DNA from 3 places in the Streptomyces sp. NPDC046909 genome. Region 2 is predicted to be linked to each of the others. Evidence: riboswitches for the same ligand, from Rfam matches in the RefSeq annotation. Region 2 holds a riboswitch; each other region holds the start of a gene.
The links. A riboswitch is a leader RNA that binds a small molecule or an ion and turns the genes downstream of it on or off. The one in region 2 is predicted to bind thiamine pyrophosphate.

Region 1 (5,265 bases), on a different contig from region 2:
GCCCGGCCTCCCGCAGCGCGTCCACGAGCAGCTCGCCCGTCTCGGCGAGCCAGGCGTCCAGCGCGCCCGCGTCCCCCGCGGCCGACGGCCCCTCCCCCAACGGCACCCGCTCCTCGGGGATGTCCTCCTGGGCCCGGGTCCGCACCAGCAGCTCCACCCAGCGCAGGGCGCCCCCGGTGTGCCGTACGAGCTGCTCCAGCGTCCAGTCGGGGCAGGTCGGCACGGTCGCGGACAGGTCGGCCCCGGAGGTCACGACCGCCCGGAGCAGGCCGACCTGGTGGGCGATCTCTTCGCAGTAACGGTCATGGGTGAGCAGCGTCATGCCCGCACCCTAAAGCTCCGCCGATCAGCCGAGCACGACGATTTCCGCCGCGTCGAACTCCACCCCGACCCTCTCCCCGACCTCCGGCGCCACTCGCAACGCACACGCCGCCTCAAGCCGCGGCCCGTCCCCCTCCGGCTGGAGCCGTACGGCGACATGGGTGCCCTTGAAGGTCCGGGCGACGACCGTGCACGGCAGCCCGTCCTCCACGAGCCGCACCCCGGCGGGCCGCACCAGCAGACTCCGCACCCCCTGCGGGGCCCCTTCCGGGACCGGCAGCTTGCCCCAGGGCGTGTCCGCGGCCTCCCCGCCGACCGTGCCCTCGACGATGTTCTCGAAGCCGAGGAACCGGGCGACGAACTCGTCGGCGGGCCGCTGCCACACCTCAAGTGGCGTACCGGACTGGGCGATCCGCCCGTCCCGCATCACGACGACCCGGTCGGCGAGCGCGAAGGCCTCGCCCTGGTCGTGGGTCACGGCCAGCACGGTCGTCCCCAACCGCCCGAACAGCTCCCGCAGTTCGACGACGAGCCGTTCCCGAAGCGAACGGTCCAGCTGCCCGAGCGGCTCGTCCAGCATCAGCAACCGCGGCCGGGGCGCCAGGGCCCGGGCCAGCGCGACCCGCTGCTGCTCACCGCCGGAGAGCGAGGCGACGGCCCGCCGACCGGCGCCGGGAAGTCCGACGAGATCGAGCAACTCGCCCACCCGGGAAGCCTGTTCACCCTTCGGGGCGCCATGCATCCGCAGCCCGAACGCCACGTTCCCGCCCACGTCCCGCTGCGGGAACAGCTGATGGTCCTGGAACATCAGCCCGACCCCCCGCTTGTGCGCGGCCACCCCCACCTGATCGCGCCCGTCGAGCAACACCCGCCCGGCGTCCAGGTGTTGCAGCCCGGCCACCGCCCGCAGCAGCGTCGACTTCCCGCTCCCACTGGGCCCGAGCACACACACGATCTCGTGCTCGGCGACCGCGAGATCGACCCCGTCCAGCACGGCCCGCCCACCGAAGCGAACCGTCGCACCTTCCAGGCTCAGCAGCATCAGAACTCACCCGTCCGATCGGTCCGCAGCCGCTCAAGCACCAGCAGCGCCACCGCGCACACCACCATCAGAATCGTCGAAAGGGCCATCGCCTGCCCGTAGTTGAGCTCCCCGGCCCGCCCCAGCAGCTTCGCCACGGCCACCGGCAGCGTCGGATGGTCGGGCCGCGCGATGAACACGGTCGCCCCGAACTCCCCCAGAGACACGGCGAAGGCGAACCCGGCCGCGATCAGCAACGCCCGCCGCACCAACGGCAGATCGACCTCCCGCCACACCCGCCAGGGCGACGCCCCGAGCACGGCCGCCGCCTCCCGGAGCCGGTGGTCCACGGCCCGCAGCACCGGCAGCATGGTCCGGACGACGAAGGGCACCCCGACCAGCGCCTGCGCGAGCGGCACAAGGATCCACGAGGACCGCAGATTCAACGGCGGCTCGTCGAGGGCGATCAGGAACCCGAACCCGACGGTCACCGCGGACACCCCCAGCGGCAGCATCAGCAGCGCGTCGAAGCCCCGTACCAACCGTCCCGCGTCCCGCCGGGTCAGCGCGGCCGCGGCGAGACCGCCGATGACGACCGCGATGGCGGTGGCGGCGACGGCGTACGAGAGCGAGTTGCCGATCGCCTCGATCGGCGGCACCAGGAAGACTCCGCCGTCGGCCGAGGTCAGGGCCCGGTAGTACGCGAAGTCGGGGGCGTCGAGGGAGCGTTGCACGAGCACGGCGAGCGGCAGCAGCAGGAGTACGGCGATGGTGGCCAGCACGCCGGCCAGCAGCGCCCACTGTCCGGCACCGCGCGGCCGCCGTGCCGTGGCGGAGGCGTCCACGAGCCGCAGCGCGGTCTCCCGGCGCCGTACCGTCCAGGCGTGCAGGGCGAGGATCGCACCGACGGCGACGAACTGGATGATCGTGAGGACCGCGGCCGTGGCAAGGTCGAAGAGGTCGGTGGTCTGCCGGTAGATCTCGACCTCAAGGGTGGAGAAGGTCGGTCCGCCGAGGATCTGCACCACACCGAAGGAGGTGAAGGTGAACAGGAAGACCATGAGCGCGGCGGCCGCCACGGCGGGCCCGAGCGCGGGCAGGGTCACCTTCCGCCAGGCCCTCAGCCGCGAGGCGCCCAGCATCCGCGCGGCCTCCTCCTGCCGGGGGTCGAGCTGCGACCAGAGCCCGCCGACCGTCCGTACGACCACCGCGTAGTTGAAGAAGACATGCGCGAGCAGGATGGCCCACACGGTCGTGTCCAGGCGTACGCCCCACAGCTCGTCGAGCAGTCCCCCGCGCCCGACCAGCGCCAGGAACGCCGTACCGACGACGACCGTCGGCAGCACGAACGGCACGGTCACGACCGCCCGCAGCACCTGTTTGCCCGGGAACTCGAAGCGCGCGAACACGTAGGCGCCGGGCAGCGCGATCAGCAGGGTGAGCGCGGTGGAGGCGAGCGCCTGCCAGGTGGTGAACCACAGGACGTGCCGGATGTCGGACTGCCCGAGCACGTCCGCGATCCGCCCGAACTGCCAGGCCCCGTCGACCTTGAGCCCGCGCGCGACGATCGCGGCGACGGGCCAGGCGAAGAAGACCCCGAAGAACGCGACGGGCAGGGCCATGAGCCCGAGCCGCGCCGCGTTCCCCTTGAAGCGCCTGAAACGCGGGGTTACTTCAGTACGAGCGAGGTCCACGACTTGACCCAGTCGTCACGGTTGTCGGCGATCTTCGCCGGGTCCATGGTCTCGGGGTCCTCGGCGGCGGGGCCGTACTGCGTGAACTCGGCGGGCACGGCCGCGCCCTCGACCACCGGGTAGACGAACATGTTGAGCGGCATGTCCTCCTGGAACTTCTTGGTCAGGAGGAAGTCGATGAGCGCCTTGCCGCCCTCGCTGTTCTTCGCGTTGCTCAGCAGCCCCGCGTACTCGACCTGCCGGAAGCAGGTCCCCTCGACGACACCGGTCGGCGCGGTCGACGGCTTCGGGTCGGCGTAGATGACCTCGGCGGGCGGCGAGGAGGCGTAGGAGACGACGAGCGGCCGGTCGGCCTTCGCCTTCTTCCCCCCGGCGGACCCGGAGAACTCCTCGTTGTAGGCCTGCTCCCAGCCGTCGACGACCTTGACGCCGTTGGCCTTGAGCTTGCTCCAGTACGCCTCCCACCCGTCGTCGCCGTACTTGGCGGCGGTCCCGAGCAGGAACCCGAGCCCCGGCGAGGAGGTGGCGGCGTTCTCGGTGACGAGGAGGTTCTTGTAGGCGGGCTTGACGAGATCGTCGTACGACGTAGGCGGCTGGACCTTGTGTTGGCTGAACCAGGCCTTGTCGTAGTTGAGGCAGATGTCGCCGGTGTCGATGGGCGTGACCTTGTCCCCGTCGACCCGGAAGCCGGCCTTGATCGTGCCGGCGCCCTTCGCCTCGTACGGCTGGAAGAGCCCGTTGTCGAGGGCCCGGGAGAGCAGGGTGTTGTCGACGCCGAAGAAGACGTCGCCCTGCGGGTTGTCCTTGGTCAGGATCGCCTTGTTGACGGCCTGCCCGGCGTCGCCGTCCTCCAGGACCTTGACCTTGTAGCCGGACTCCTTCTCGAAGGCGGCGAGGACGCCCTTGGAGACGGCCCACGAGTCATGGCTGACGAGGGTGACGGTCTTGGACTCGCTCTTGGCACCCTCGTCGGAGGACCCGCACGCGGACAGCGCGAGCAGGCCGAGGCCCACGACGACGGCACAGTACTTCTTGGTGTTCACGGTGATGACCGAACTTCCTACCCAGAATGACCTGGGCGAGGTTCAGAGGGTCTGCGGCCCGATTGCCGCACTCTCAGCGCTGTGGCGCTCCCCTGTCGGATATGAAGATGTTCTTACGCCGGTCAGACTACCGCTCACTCGCGGCAAGCTGACCGCAGGCCCCGTCGATCTCCTGCCCACGGGTGTCCCGGACGGTGACGGGCACCCCGTGCGCGGCGATCGCCTCGACGAACGCCTTCTCGTCCTCGGGTCGCGAGGCGGTCCACTTGGAGCCCGGAGTCGGGTTGAGCGGAATGAGATTGACGTGCACGGGCTTGCCCTTGAGCAGCCGCCCGAGCCGGTCACCGCGCCAGGCCTGATCATTGATGTCGCGAATGAGCGCGTACTCGATCGAAAGCCGCCGCCCGGACTTCTCCACGTACTCGAACCCGGCCTCGAGCACCTCGCGCACCTTCCACCGCGTGTTCACGGGGACGAGGGTGTCGCGCAGCTCGTCGTCGGGAGCGTGCAGCGAGATCGCGAGCCGGCACTTGAACCCTTCGTCGGCGAACCGATGAATGGCCGGCACGAGCCCGACCGTCGAAACGGTGATGCCCCGCTGCGACAGCCCGAGCCCGTCGGGTGCGGGATCGGTGAGCGCACGGACAGCGGTCACAACCCGCTTGTAGTTGGCGAGCGGCTCGCCCATCCCCATGAAGACGATGTTGGAGAGCCGCGCGGGCCCACCAGGCACTTCTCCGTCCCTGAGCGCCCGCATCCCATCGACGATCTGATGGACGATCTCAGCACTGGACAGATTCCGGTCCAGCCCCGCCTGCCCGGTCGCGCAGAACGGACAGTTCATCCCGCACCCGGCCTGCGAGCTGATGCACATGGTCACCCGGTCCGGGTACCGCATGAGCACCGACTCGACGAGCGTCCCGTCGAACAGCCGCCACAGCGTCTTGCGCGTGGTCCCCTGATCGGTCGACAGATGCCGCACGACAGTCATCAGCTCAGGAAGCAGCGCCTCCTGCAACTTCGGCCGAGCCGCAGCGGGGATGTCGGTCCACTGCTCCGGATCGTGCGCGTACCGCGCGAAGTAGTGCTGCGAGAGCTGCTTGGCACGAAACGGCTTCTCACCGATCTCGGCCACGGCGTCCTTGCGCTCGGCAGGAGTGAGATCGGCAAGGTGCCGCGGCGGCTT
Region 2 (5,265 bases):
ACGGCCCCCGCTCCCTCGACGTCCTCCGCCCTGACGGCCTCCTCATCGGCGCGTCGATCGACCCGGGCACGGACGAACAACAGGCCACCGCCCGCGGCCTGCGCTACGTCTGGGTCACAGCCGAGCCCTCCGGAGCGGTACTCGACCAGATCACCGACCGCATCGAAACCGGCCGCCTCCAGATCACGGTCCAGCACACCTTCCCCCTCGCCGAAGCGGCCGCGGCCCACCGCACGATCGAGGAGAAGCGCACCAACGGCAAGATCGTCCTCATGCCTTGACGGGGAGGGGCCCGGGTTCCACACAGACGCCGGGCCCCACCCCGTCACGCCGATCAGTCCGCGATCGGCAGGTACACCCTGTTGCCGCTCGCCGCGAACTCCTTCGACTTGAGCGCCATGCCCTCTTCGATCTCGTCCTGGGTTCCGCCGTGTCGGCGGCGGATGTCTTGAGAGATCTTCATCGAGCAGAACTTCGGCCCGCACATCGAGCAGAAGTGGGCCGTCTTCGCCGGCTCCGCCGGAAGCGTCTCGTCGTGGAACTCCCGGGCCGTGTCGGGGTCGAGGGCCAGGTTGAACTGGTCCTCCCAGCGGAACTCGAAGCGGGCGTCCGACAGGGCGTCGTCCCAGTCCTGTGCGCCAGGGTGTCCCTTGGCGAGGTCCGCCGCATGGGCCGCGATCTTGTAGGTGATGACGCCGGTCTTCACGTCGTCACGGTTGGGCAGGCCCAAGTGCTCCTTGGGCGTGACGTAGCAGAGCATCGCAGTGCCCCACCACGCGATCATCGCGGCGCCTATGCCCGAGGTGATGTGGTCGTACGCCGGGGCGACGTCCGTGGTCAGCGGGCCGAGCGTATAGAACGGAGCCTCCTCGCAGATCTCCTGCTGAAGGTCGATGTTCTCCTTGATCTTGTGCATCGGGACATGCCCCGGGCCCTCGATCATGGTCTGTACGTTGAAACGCTTGGCGATCGTGTTGAGTTCCCCGAGCGTCCTCAACTCCGCGAACTGCGCCTCGTCGTTGGCGTCCGCGATCGAGCCGGGCCGAAGGCCGTCGCCGAGCGAGTACGTCACGTCGTACGCGGCGAGGATCTCGCACAGCTCCTCGAAGTTCTCGTAGAGGAAGCTCTCCTTGTGGTGCGCCAGGCACCACGCCGCCATGATCGAGCCGCCGCGCGAGACGATCCCCGTCTTGCGGTTCGCCGTCAGCGGGACGTACGGCAGACGCACGCCCGCGTGGACCGTCATGTAGTCCACGCCCTGCTCGGCCTGCTCGATGACCGTGTCCTTGTAGATCTCCCAGGTCAGCTCCTCGGCCCTGCCGTCGACCTTCTCCAGGGCCTGGTAGAGCGGCACCGTGCCGATGGGGACGGGGGAGTTGCGCAGCACCCACTCGCGGGTGGTGTGGATGTTGCGGCCGGTGGAGAGGTCCATGACCGTGTCGGCTCCCCAGCGGGTCGCCCAGGTCATCTTCTCGACCTCCTCCTCGATGGAGGAGGTGACCGCGGAGTTGCCGATGTTGGCGTTGACCTTCACCAGGAACCGCTTGCCGATGATCATCGGCTCGATCTCCGGGTGGTTGACGTTGGCCGGGAGCACCGCGCGGCCGGCCGCGATCTCCTCCCGGACGACCTCGGGAGAGACGTTCTCCCGGATGGCCACGTACTCCATCTCCGGCGTGATCTCCCCCCGGCGCGCGTACGCGAGTTGCGTGACCGCCTGCCCCGTGCGGCCACGACGCGGCAGCCGGGGCCGTCCCGGGAAAACCGCGTCGAGGTTGCGCAGATTCCCGCCGCGCGGCGAGGTGTGCTTGATGCCGTCGTCCTCGGGACGGACGGGACGGCCCGCGTACTCCTCGGTGTCACCGCGGGTGATGATCCAGTTCTCCCGCAGCGGGGCCAGCCCCCGGCGGACGTCGGTGTCGACCGAGGGATCGGTGTACGGGCCCGATGTGTCGTACAGCGTGACCGACTGCCCGTTGGTGAGGTGCACCTGGCGGACCGGCACCCGCAGATCGGGGCGCGAGCCCTCGACGTACGCCTTGTGCCAGCCGATGGACTTCCCGCTCTCCGCGGACTTTTCGCCCTCAATGGGCTGTTCGTCCTGGCTGGAGGCAGGCGTGCGCGCGTCCTTGATGGTCATGAGACCTACTCCCTACGCCGGCATTACCCGGTAACAGGTTCGGCGGTCGACGCAGCGGTTTCCGTCTGCCGACGTTTCGTGGGGAACGTCACTCGCTTCCGATGACGTTCCACGTGAAACATCGCTGGGACGGAGGTCAGCGCCCTCTCAGCCCGGTGCTCCGAGCTCCCGCGTGTACAAAGGTGCCCCCACGCTAGCGTCAATTCGGGCGCGGTGAACAGAGGGCCCCTGCCGTTCTTGCGATGATCGGTCGGTGACCACGAGACATCAGCCCCCGTACCCGCCGCCCGAGCCGCCGCGCAGGCCCGGCTCCGGAAACGGGCCCGGCCACGGCCCCAGACCGGACAGCGGCCAGGGGTCCGGGTACGACTCCTACGACTCCGGGGAATGGCCCGCGTACGGGGCCGGTGGTGAGGCCGGAGGCGGGGCCGGTGGTGGGTTCGGGCAGGAGCCCGGGCCCGGCGGCCGGTTCCAGCAGGGGCACGGCTCTGGTGACGGCCATGGGCACAACGCCGGTGATGGTCACGATCACGGGCACGGGCAGGAACACGGGCACGGGCATGGACACGGGTCAGAATCCGGCGGCGGCGGTGGAGGCACAGGCGGCAGGGGCGATAGCGGCGGCGGTGGACACGGTCACTCCCACAGTCACAGCCACGGCCCGGCGGCCCCCGTCTCCAAGCATCTGCGCAAGGTCATCGCCGCGATCCTCATCCCCTTCGGCGTCGCCGTGATCGTCGGGCTCGCCGTGCTGTGGCCCGGCGGTGCGCCGGGCCATCAGCGCACCGGCGTCGGCTTCGACCGGCAGACCCAGCAGGCCACGGTCACCAAGGTCGTGAGCGTGAGCTGCAAGTCGGTGAACGCCTCGGGCGAGACCCCGACCGGCGACACCTCCACCGCCGAGGGCTCCTCCGCCCAGCAACAGGCCGACGGCGACTGCAAGAAGGCGACGATCCGCGTCGACACCGGCAAGGACAAGGGCCGTACGTTCACCGAGATCGTGCAGCCGGACCAGTCCCGGCAGTTGCACGAGGGCGAGAAGGTCGTGGTCGCCTACGAGCCCTCCGCACCGAAGGACCTGCAGTACTCGGTCACCGACGTCAACCGCAGGCTCCCCATGGCCCTGCTCGCCGGGATCTTCGCACTCGCCGTCGTGGTCGTCGGGCGGTTGCGGGGCGTCATGGCGCTGGTCGCGCTGGCCATCAGCTTCCTGATCCTCAACTTCTTCATCCTGCCCGCGATCCTTCAGGGCTCGAATCCGCTGGTCGTGGCCGTGGTCGGGGCGAGCGCCATCATGCTGATCGCCCTGTATCTGTGCCATGGGCTGTCGGCGAGAACATCGGTCGCCGTCCTCGGCACGCTGATCTCGCTGCTGCTGATCGGCGTCCTCGGCTCACTGTTCATCGGCTGGGCCGCGCTCACCGGCAACACCGACGACAACACCGGCCTGATCCACGGCCTGTACCCGTCGATCGACATGAGCGGTCTGCTGCTCGCCGGCGTCATCATCGGCTCCCTCGGTGTCCTCGACGACGTGACGGTCACCCAGACGTCGGCGGTCTGGGAGCTGCACGAGGCCAACCCGACGATGGGCTGGCGGGGGCTGTATCGCGCCGGCATCCGGATCGGCCGCGACCACATCGCGTCCGTCGTCAACACGCTCGTCCTCGCCTACGCGGGCGCCGCGCTGCCGCTGCTGCTGCTCTTCTCGATCGCGCAGTCCAGCGTGGGCACGGTCGCCAACAGCGAGTTGGTCGCCGAGGAGATCGTGCGCACGCTGGTGGGCTCGATCGGCCTGGTCGCGTCCGTGCCGGTCACGACCGCGCTGGCGGCCCTGGTGGTCTCGGCCGACAAGCCCGGAAGTCCGGACTCCCAGGCCGCGGGTGACCGGCCGTCACCGGTCGGCGTGCAGTCCATGTCGGCGGGCAGCCAGCCGGCCGCGGCACGAGGCGGACGGGGGCGCCGCCGCAAGCGCTGACGCCTGCGGCCAACAGGAACGGCCACCGGAACGGCCACAGCAGGGCGTAAGGCCCACAGCACGGCGTACGGCCACAGCACGGCGTACGGCGGCCCTCAGGCCGTAAGCCTCAAGGCCCGGCGCCCTCGTTCGCGGCGCCCGGGCCCTCGCCCAGGAGAAGCGTTCCTGCAACGCCCCCCACGCCCACGCTGAAGCGTTACGCCCCCCTCGGTGCCGTAACGCTTCAGCCCGCGCTCTGTTCCTCCGCCAGGATCCGGTCCAGCGCCTCGTCGAGGTGGGCGTCGAAGTCGGCGAGCGCGCCCTCCTGGCCCAGCGGCACCAGTTTGTCGGTGCGGTCGAGGAAGGCGATGAGCGGCGCCGTCGAGGAGCGGAACAGCGCCTGGTCGGTGCCGACCTGAAGACGGATCAGAACCTCGCCCAGAGTGTCGGCCTCGGCGGGTGAGATCCGCACATCGCCGTCCCCGCAGGGCCGCCCCACGCCGTCGATCAGCAGCTCACGACCGAACGCCCAGGTCACCGGCGCGTCACCGGGCAGGTGGAAGGTGAGCCGCACGGCGTAGGGATCACCGGTCTCGTAGCGCAGCTCCACGGGGATACGGAAGGAGAGCTCCTCGGAGACGAGAAAGCTCATCATGACCTCTGCCTGTACGGACTCGCCCATCTTCTACCCCGTCATCTGCCGTCGACTGGCCGGGAATGATCCCTTTGACTGTGGTGGAAGTTTGCTGAAAGTACACGAGAGATCACAAGGAGTGAGTTTTCAGATACTGATAGAGATCGCGAGCGACCCCAGCAGCCGTCCGACCTCGCTCTGCAGCTGACGGGTGGCCTCCGGCAGCCGGTCGGCCTGGTGGGCGGGCAGGGAGATGGCCATCGTGGCGGCGGTGGTGCCCACGGTGATGGGGATCGCCGCGCACACCGTGCCCAGCGCGTACTCCTGCCGTTCGCAGACCGCTTCCATGCGCCCCGTCCGGTCCAGGCGCCGCAGCAGGGTGTGAGGGTCACGCACCGTGTACGGGGTGATGGCCTGCACGGGGTAGCGGTCTAGGTGGTCGCGGCGGGCGTCCTCGTCCAGCTGGGAGAGCAGGCACTGGCCGATGGCGTGCGCGTGGGCGGTCTCGCGGAAGTCGGCCCATTCCTCGACCGC
Region 3 (5,265 bases), on a different contig from region 2:
GCGCGCCCCGGTCGCGCAGCACGTCCCGCAGGGTGCAGCCCGCCACGTACTCCATGGCGAGATAGACGTACGACCCGTCGGTGCCCTGGTCGAAGACCTGCACCACATTGGGGTGGGCGAGCCGGGCGACGGACTTGGCCTCGCGGATGAACCGGTCGACGAAGGTGCCGTCGGCGGCGAGGCCCGGGTGCATCACCTTCAGCGCGAGCACACGGTCGAGGCGGGTGTCCACGGCCCGGTAGACCGTGGCCATCCCGCCGACCGCGATCCGCGCGTCCACGCGATAGCGGCCGTCGAGCACCTGCCCGACCAGAGGGTCCTGAAGGGTCGTATCCACGCAGGTGAGTGTACGAGCCGTGACTGACAGGGCCGGGGGTTCGGGCGAGATCGGGGCGGGACTGAAGCCGTCCTGTGACGGACGTCGCAACGACTTTCGGCCTGTCTCGAACGTGCGTTCAGGGCGAGACGGGCGAGTCGGACGAGTCGGGTGAGCCGGGTCGGAACGCCGGGCGTTCCGGGTCCAGCCGTGCCAACCCCGTGGTGGGGGAGGAGGCTTCGGCGAAGTGCCGCTTGGGGATCCGCCCCGCCCGGTACGCCAGCCGGCCCGCCTCCACCGCGTGCCGCATCGCGTGCGCCATCAGCTCCGGCTCCTGCGCCCGGGTCACCGCCGAGGCGAGCATCACACCCGCGCACCCCAGTTCCATCGCGAGCGCCGCGTCCGACGCCGTACCGGCCCCCGCGTCCAGGATCACCGGCACGCACGCGTGGTCGACGATCAGCTGGAAGTTGTGCGGGTTGCGGATACCGAGCCCGGAGCCGATGGGGGAGCCCAGCGGCATGATCGCCGCACAGCCCGCGTCCTCCAGCTTGCGGGCGAGGACCGGGTCGTCGTTGGTGTACGGCAGCACCGTGAAACCGTCGTCGACCAGGGTCTCGGCGGCGTCCAGGAGCTCGATGGGGTCCGGCAGCAGGGTGCGCTCGTCGGCGATGACCTCCAGCTTGACCAGGTCGGTGCCGAGGGCCTCGCGCGCGAGACGGGCGGTCAGGACGGCCTCCCCGGCGGTGAAACAGCCCGCCGTGTTCGGCAGCACCTGGATGCCCAGCCTGGTCAGCACCGACAGGACGGAACCGTGCACGCTCGGGTCCACGCGCCGCATCGCGACCGTCGTCAGCTCGGTGCCGGACGCGACCAGCGCCCGCTCCAGCACCTCCGGGCTGGGCGCCCCGCCGGTGCCCATGATCAGACGGGACGAGAAGGCCGTACCGCCGAGGAGGAAGGGATCGTCGGCCATGGGTCAGCCTCCTTGGACGGCGGTCAGGACCTCGACGCGGTCCCCCTCGGAGAGGGGCGTCGACGACCACTGTCCGCGCGGGACGACGGTTTCGTTGAGGGCGGCGGCGACTCCGGAGGGGGCCGGGGTGAGGGCGCGCACGACGAGGTCGAGAGCCGTGCCGGGAGCGAACTCGCGCGGCTCTCCGTTGACGGAGATGTTCATGCGGGCTGCTCCGTGAGGCTCTTGGGGCGGGCGAACCGCGCGGGCGTGAACGGGCGGACCTCGTCCGGCAGTTCACCGGTGGTCAGTACGTCGGCCATCGCGTCGCCGGTGACCGGCGTGAGCAGCACGCCGTTGCGGTAGTGGCCGGTGGCCAGCAGCAGGCCCGGCAGTTCGGTCGGGCCGAGCAGCGGCGCGTTGTCCGGCGACCCGGGGCGCAGTCCCGCGCGGGTCTCCGTGAGCGGCAGTTCCGTGATCCCCGGCACCAGCTCGTGGGCGTCGCGCAGCAGCTCGTACACCCCGCCCGCGGTGACCGTGGTGTCCCAGCCCAGTTCCTCGCTGGTCGCGCCGATCACCAGCTCGCCGTTCTCGCGTGGCACCAGATAGACGTGGCTGCCACGGACCACGGCTCGCACGGTCCGGTTCAGGAACGGCGCGTACCGCTGCGGCACGGTCAGCCGCAGCACCTGCCCCTTCACGGGCCGCACGGGCGGCAGTACGTCGTCGGGGACCCCGGCGAGGCGCCCGCTGAGGCTGCCGCCGGCGAGGACGACCTGGCCCGCGCCCAGCCGGGTGCCGTCGGTCGCCGTGATGCCGACGGCGCGGTCCCCGACGACGTTCAGGCGCTCGGCCCAGAGGCGGTGGAAGACCACGCCCGCGTGCTCGCACGCGGCCAGCAGCGCCTTGACCAGCCGCCGGGGGTCGATCTGGTGGTCGCCGTCCACCCGCAGCCCGCCGCGCACCCCCGGCGCGAGCATCGGCTCCAGACGCCGGCAGTCCCGGCCGGACAGCCACTCCGACTCCAGGCCCGACTCCCGCTGGAGGGCGTGCAGTTCGCGCAGATGGGCGCGGTCGTCGGCGTCGAGCGCGACGGCGAGGGTGCCGCAGCGGCGGTAGCCGAGGTCCTGGCCGGTCAGTTCGGTGAGCTCGGCCGCGAACTCCGGATAGCGGCGCGCCGAGGCGAGGTTCAGACCCAGCAGGGTCTGCTCGCCGTAGTGCAGTTCCGTGACGGCGGCCAGCATCCCGGCGGCCACCTGGGCGGCCCCGCCACCCGGTTCGGGATCGACGACGGCCGTGGCGAAACCGCGCTGCGCGGCCCGCCAGGCCGTGACGAGGCCGATGATTCCGCCCCCGACAATGAGGACGTCTGACGTACGTGAGGACATGGGCGTCCAGCCCCTCCCTTCGCCGGCATGACCCGGATCAGGTTCGTACGGTCGGAGGCCGCCAGCCTCCCTCTCAGCCCGGTGCGTCCGGGCTCCCGCGAGTGCTCTACGTTGGCCACCCTAGCCCGACGCCGTATGTCTCAGTAAGGGAGCCTCTCTCGGTGGCACGCTCGCTCGACGGTCTCGTCCTCGCCCCGGTCGCCGACCAGGCCCCAGGTCAGGTGGGTACCCGCACCCGGTTCACGTACCACGAGAAGGACGGCGGGATCTGGGCCGAGTACGCGGGCGGGGACGTCGTACGCGGGCATCTCGTGGGTACCCGGGACGGGGACCGGCTCGACTTCCGGTACGTCCAGCTCAAGCACGACGGGACGACCTCCTCCGGGCACTGTGTGTCCACGGTCGTGGAGCTCGCCGACGGGCGGGTGCGCCTTGAGGAGACCTGGGAGTGGGAGTCGCAGGCGGGACGCGGGACGAGCGTCGTGGAGCAGATCGCGGTGAGCGCTGACGGTGTGGAGCAGGTCACCCCGCACGAGTCCTGACTGACAATTTGTCAGTTGTCTATGGTGATCCGGTGAGCGAGGAGACGGACACGCAGGCGCAGCAGCGGGTGGTCGTGGTCGGCGCGGGCATGGCCGGCGTACAGACCGCGGTCGCGCTGCGCGAACAGGGCTTCACCGGCACCGTGACACTGCTCGGCGCCGAGCCGCATCAGCCGTACGACCGGCCGCCGCTGTCCAAGGCCGTACTGCTCGGCAAGGCCGAGGGCTCCGCCTTCGACGTCGACTTCGAGGCGCTCGGCATCGACCTGGAACTGGGCCGCGAGGTGCTCGGCGTCCACCCCGGCGACCATCGGCTGGACACGGTGGACGGGCCCGTCCCGTACGACGTCCTGGTCCTCGCCACCGGTGCCGAACCGATCCGGCTGGCCGGCGCCGAGGGCGTCCCGGGCGTCCATCTGCTGCGCACCCTCGACGACGCCGAGCGGCTGCGGCCCGTGCTCGCCCGGCAGCACGACATCGTGGTCGTCGGCGCGGGCTGGATCGGCGCCGAGTTCGCCACCGCCGCGCGCGAGGCGGGCTGCGCGGTGACGGTCGTGGAGGCCGCCGACCGGCCGCTCGCGGGCGCGCTGCCCGCGGAGGTGGCCGCGCCGATGACGTCCTGGTACGCCGACGCGGGCGCGGTGTTGCGCACCCACGCGCGCGTGGAGCACATCGAGCCCGGTTCGGTCGTCCTCGACGACGGCACCCGGCTGTCCGCCGACGCCGTCGTGGTCGGCATCGGGGCCCGTCCCGCCACGGCCTGGCTGGCCGGCTCGGGCATCGAACTCGGCGCGCACCGTGAGGTCGTCGCCGACGACCGGCTGCGCACCTCCGTGCCGGACGTCTACGCGGTCGGCGACTGCGCGTCCTTCCCTTCGGGAAGGTACGGCGAGCGGCTCCTGGTCCACCACTGGGACAACGCCCTTCAGGGCCCGCGCACGGTGGCCGCCAACATCATCGGCGAGACGCCCGCGGTCTACGACCCGGTGCCGTACTTCTGGTCCGAGCAGTTCGGCCGCTTCGTCCAGTACGCCGGGCACCACACGACCGCCGACACGGTCCTGTGGCGCGGCGACCCCTCCGGACCGGCCTGGACGGTGTGCTGGCTGCGCGAGAACCGCCTGGCCGCCCTGCTGGCGGTGGGCCGGCCCCGGGACCTGGCACAGGGGCGGCGGCTGATCGAGGCGGGGACGGAGCTGGACCCGGTGCTCCTGGAGGATCCGGCGAGGCCGTTGAAGGCGGCGGTGGCGTAGTCCCGGGGCCGTCTCGTGGTGCCGGGTCGGACCTCCCCGGCTTCCGACTGTCAGTGCGGGATGGCAGGCTTGATGTCGTGACCGAGATTGACGCAAAGACCGATGCTCTCGTACCCGAGTGGCTCACCCTCCCCGACATCGCAGAAATGCTGGACGTCGAGGTGACAAGGGTGCGGCAGCTGGTCAAGGAGGGCCAGCTCATCGCCGTACGCCGTGGTGAGAACCGCGCACTGCACGTCCCCGCCGCCTTCATCGACGGGGCCGAGCAGAAGGTGGTCAAGGGGCTCGCCGGGACCCTGACGCTGCTGAGGGACGACGGCTTCACCGACGAAGAGATGCTGGAGTGGCTCTTCACCCCCGACGACAGCCTCCCCGGCACCCCCGCCCAGGCCCTGAGTGAGAACCGCGGCACGGAGGTGAAGCGCAGGGCCCAGGCCCTGGCCGTCTGACCCCACCCCAGTCCGGTGGCGGGACCGGGACCTGAGCGGGTCCCGGTCCCGTGAACCGACTGTGGTTCACTACCGGGCGTCGTGGGCGGCCGCACCCGCTCGCGGCCGTACGCCATCGACACCGGGGGACACCCGCATGCCCGACAACGCCCGCGCCCACCTCGCCGACGCCCGTGTCTATCTGTGCACGGACGCCCGCAAGCGCCAGGGGGATCTCCCCGAGTTCCTCGACGCCGTGCTGGCCGGCGGGGTCGACATCGTGCAGCTGCGCGACAAGGGCATGGAGGCGGCCGAGGAACTGGAGCACCTGGCGGTGTTCGCCGAGGCCTGCGCCCGGCACGGCAAGCTCCTCGCGGTCAACG

Region 1: another riboswitch for thiamine pyrophosphate. It lies ahead of ABZ928_RS16565 (thiamine ABC transporter substrate-binding protein); the one in region 2 lies ahead of thiC (phosphomethylpyrimidine synthase ThiC).
Region 3: another riboswitch for thiamine pyrophosphate. It lies ahead of thiO (glycine oxidase ThiO); the one in region 2 lies ahead of thiC (phosphomethylpyrimidine synthase ThiC).

Annotation. Positions count from the first base shown of each region.
Region 1 covers NZ_JBEYXC010000004.1:776,146-781,410, reverse strand. The annotation lists gene ABZ928_RS16580 (maleylpyruvate isomerase family mycothiol-dependent enzyme) at 1-322, opposite strand, end outside; gene ABZ928_RS16575 (ABC transporter ATP-binding protein) at 347-1,363, opposite strand; gene ABZ928_RS16570 (iron ABC transporter permease) at 1,363-2,964, opposite strand; gene ABZ928_RS16565 (thiamine ABC transporter substrate-binding protein) at 3,012-4,079, opposite strand; TPP riboswitch at 4,076-4,183, opposite strand; gene rlmN (23S rRNA (adenine(2503)-C(2))-methyltransferase RlmN) at 4,207-5,265, opposite strand, start outside.
Region 2 covers NZ_JBEYXC010000003.1:684,889-690,153, reverse strand. The annotation lists gene ABZ928_RS11950 (NADP-dependent oxidoreductase) at 1-281, shown strand, start outside; gene thiC (phosphomethylpyrimidine synthase ThiC) at 335-2,140, opposite strand; TPP riboswitch at 2,133-2,322, opposite strand; gene ABZ928_RS11940 (YibE/F family protein) at 2,394-4,118, shown strand; gene ABZ928_RS11935 (SsgA family sporulation/cell division regulator) at 4,342-4,779, opposite strand; gene ABZ928_RS11930 (IclR family transcriptional regulator C-terminal domain-containing protein) at 4,879-5,265, opposite strand, start outside.
Region 3 covers NZ_JBEYXC010000011.1:304,312-309,576, reverse strand. The annotation lists gene pknB (Stk1 family PASTA domain-containing Ser/Thr kinase) at 1-337, opposite strand, end outside; gene ABZ928_RS33650 (thiazole synthase) at 456-1,292, opposite strand; gene thiS (sulfur carrier protein ThiS) at 1,296-1,496, opposite strand; gene thiO (glycine oxidase ThiO) at 1,493-2,659, opposite strand; TPP riboswitch at 2,657-2,768, opposite strand; gene ABZ928_RS33635 (hypothetical protein) at 2,821-3,201, shown strand; gene ABZ928_RS33630 (FAD-dependent oxidoreductase) at 3,291-4,454, shown strand; gene ABZ928_RS33625 (Rv2175c family DNA-binding protein) at 4,532-4,903, shown strand; gene thiE (thiamine phosphate synthase) at 5,040-5,265, shown strand, end outside.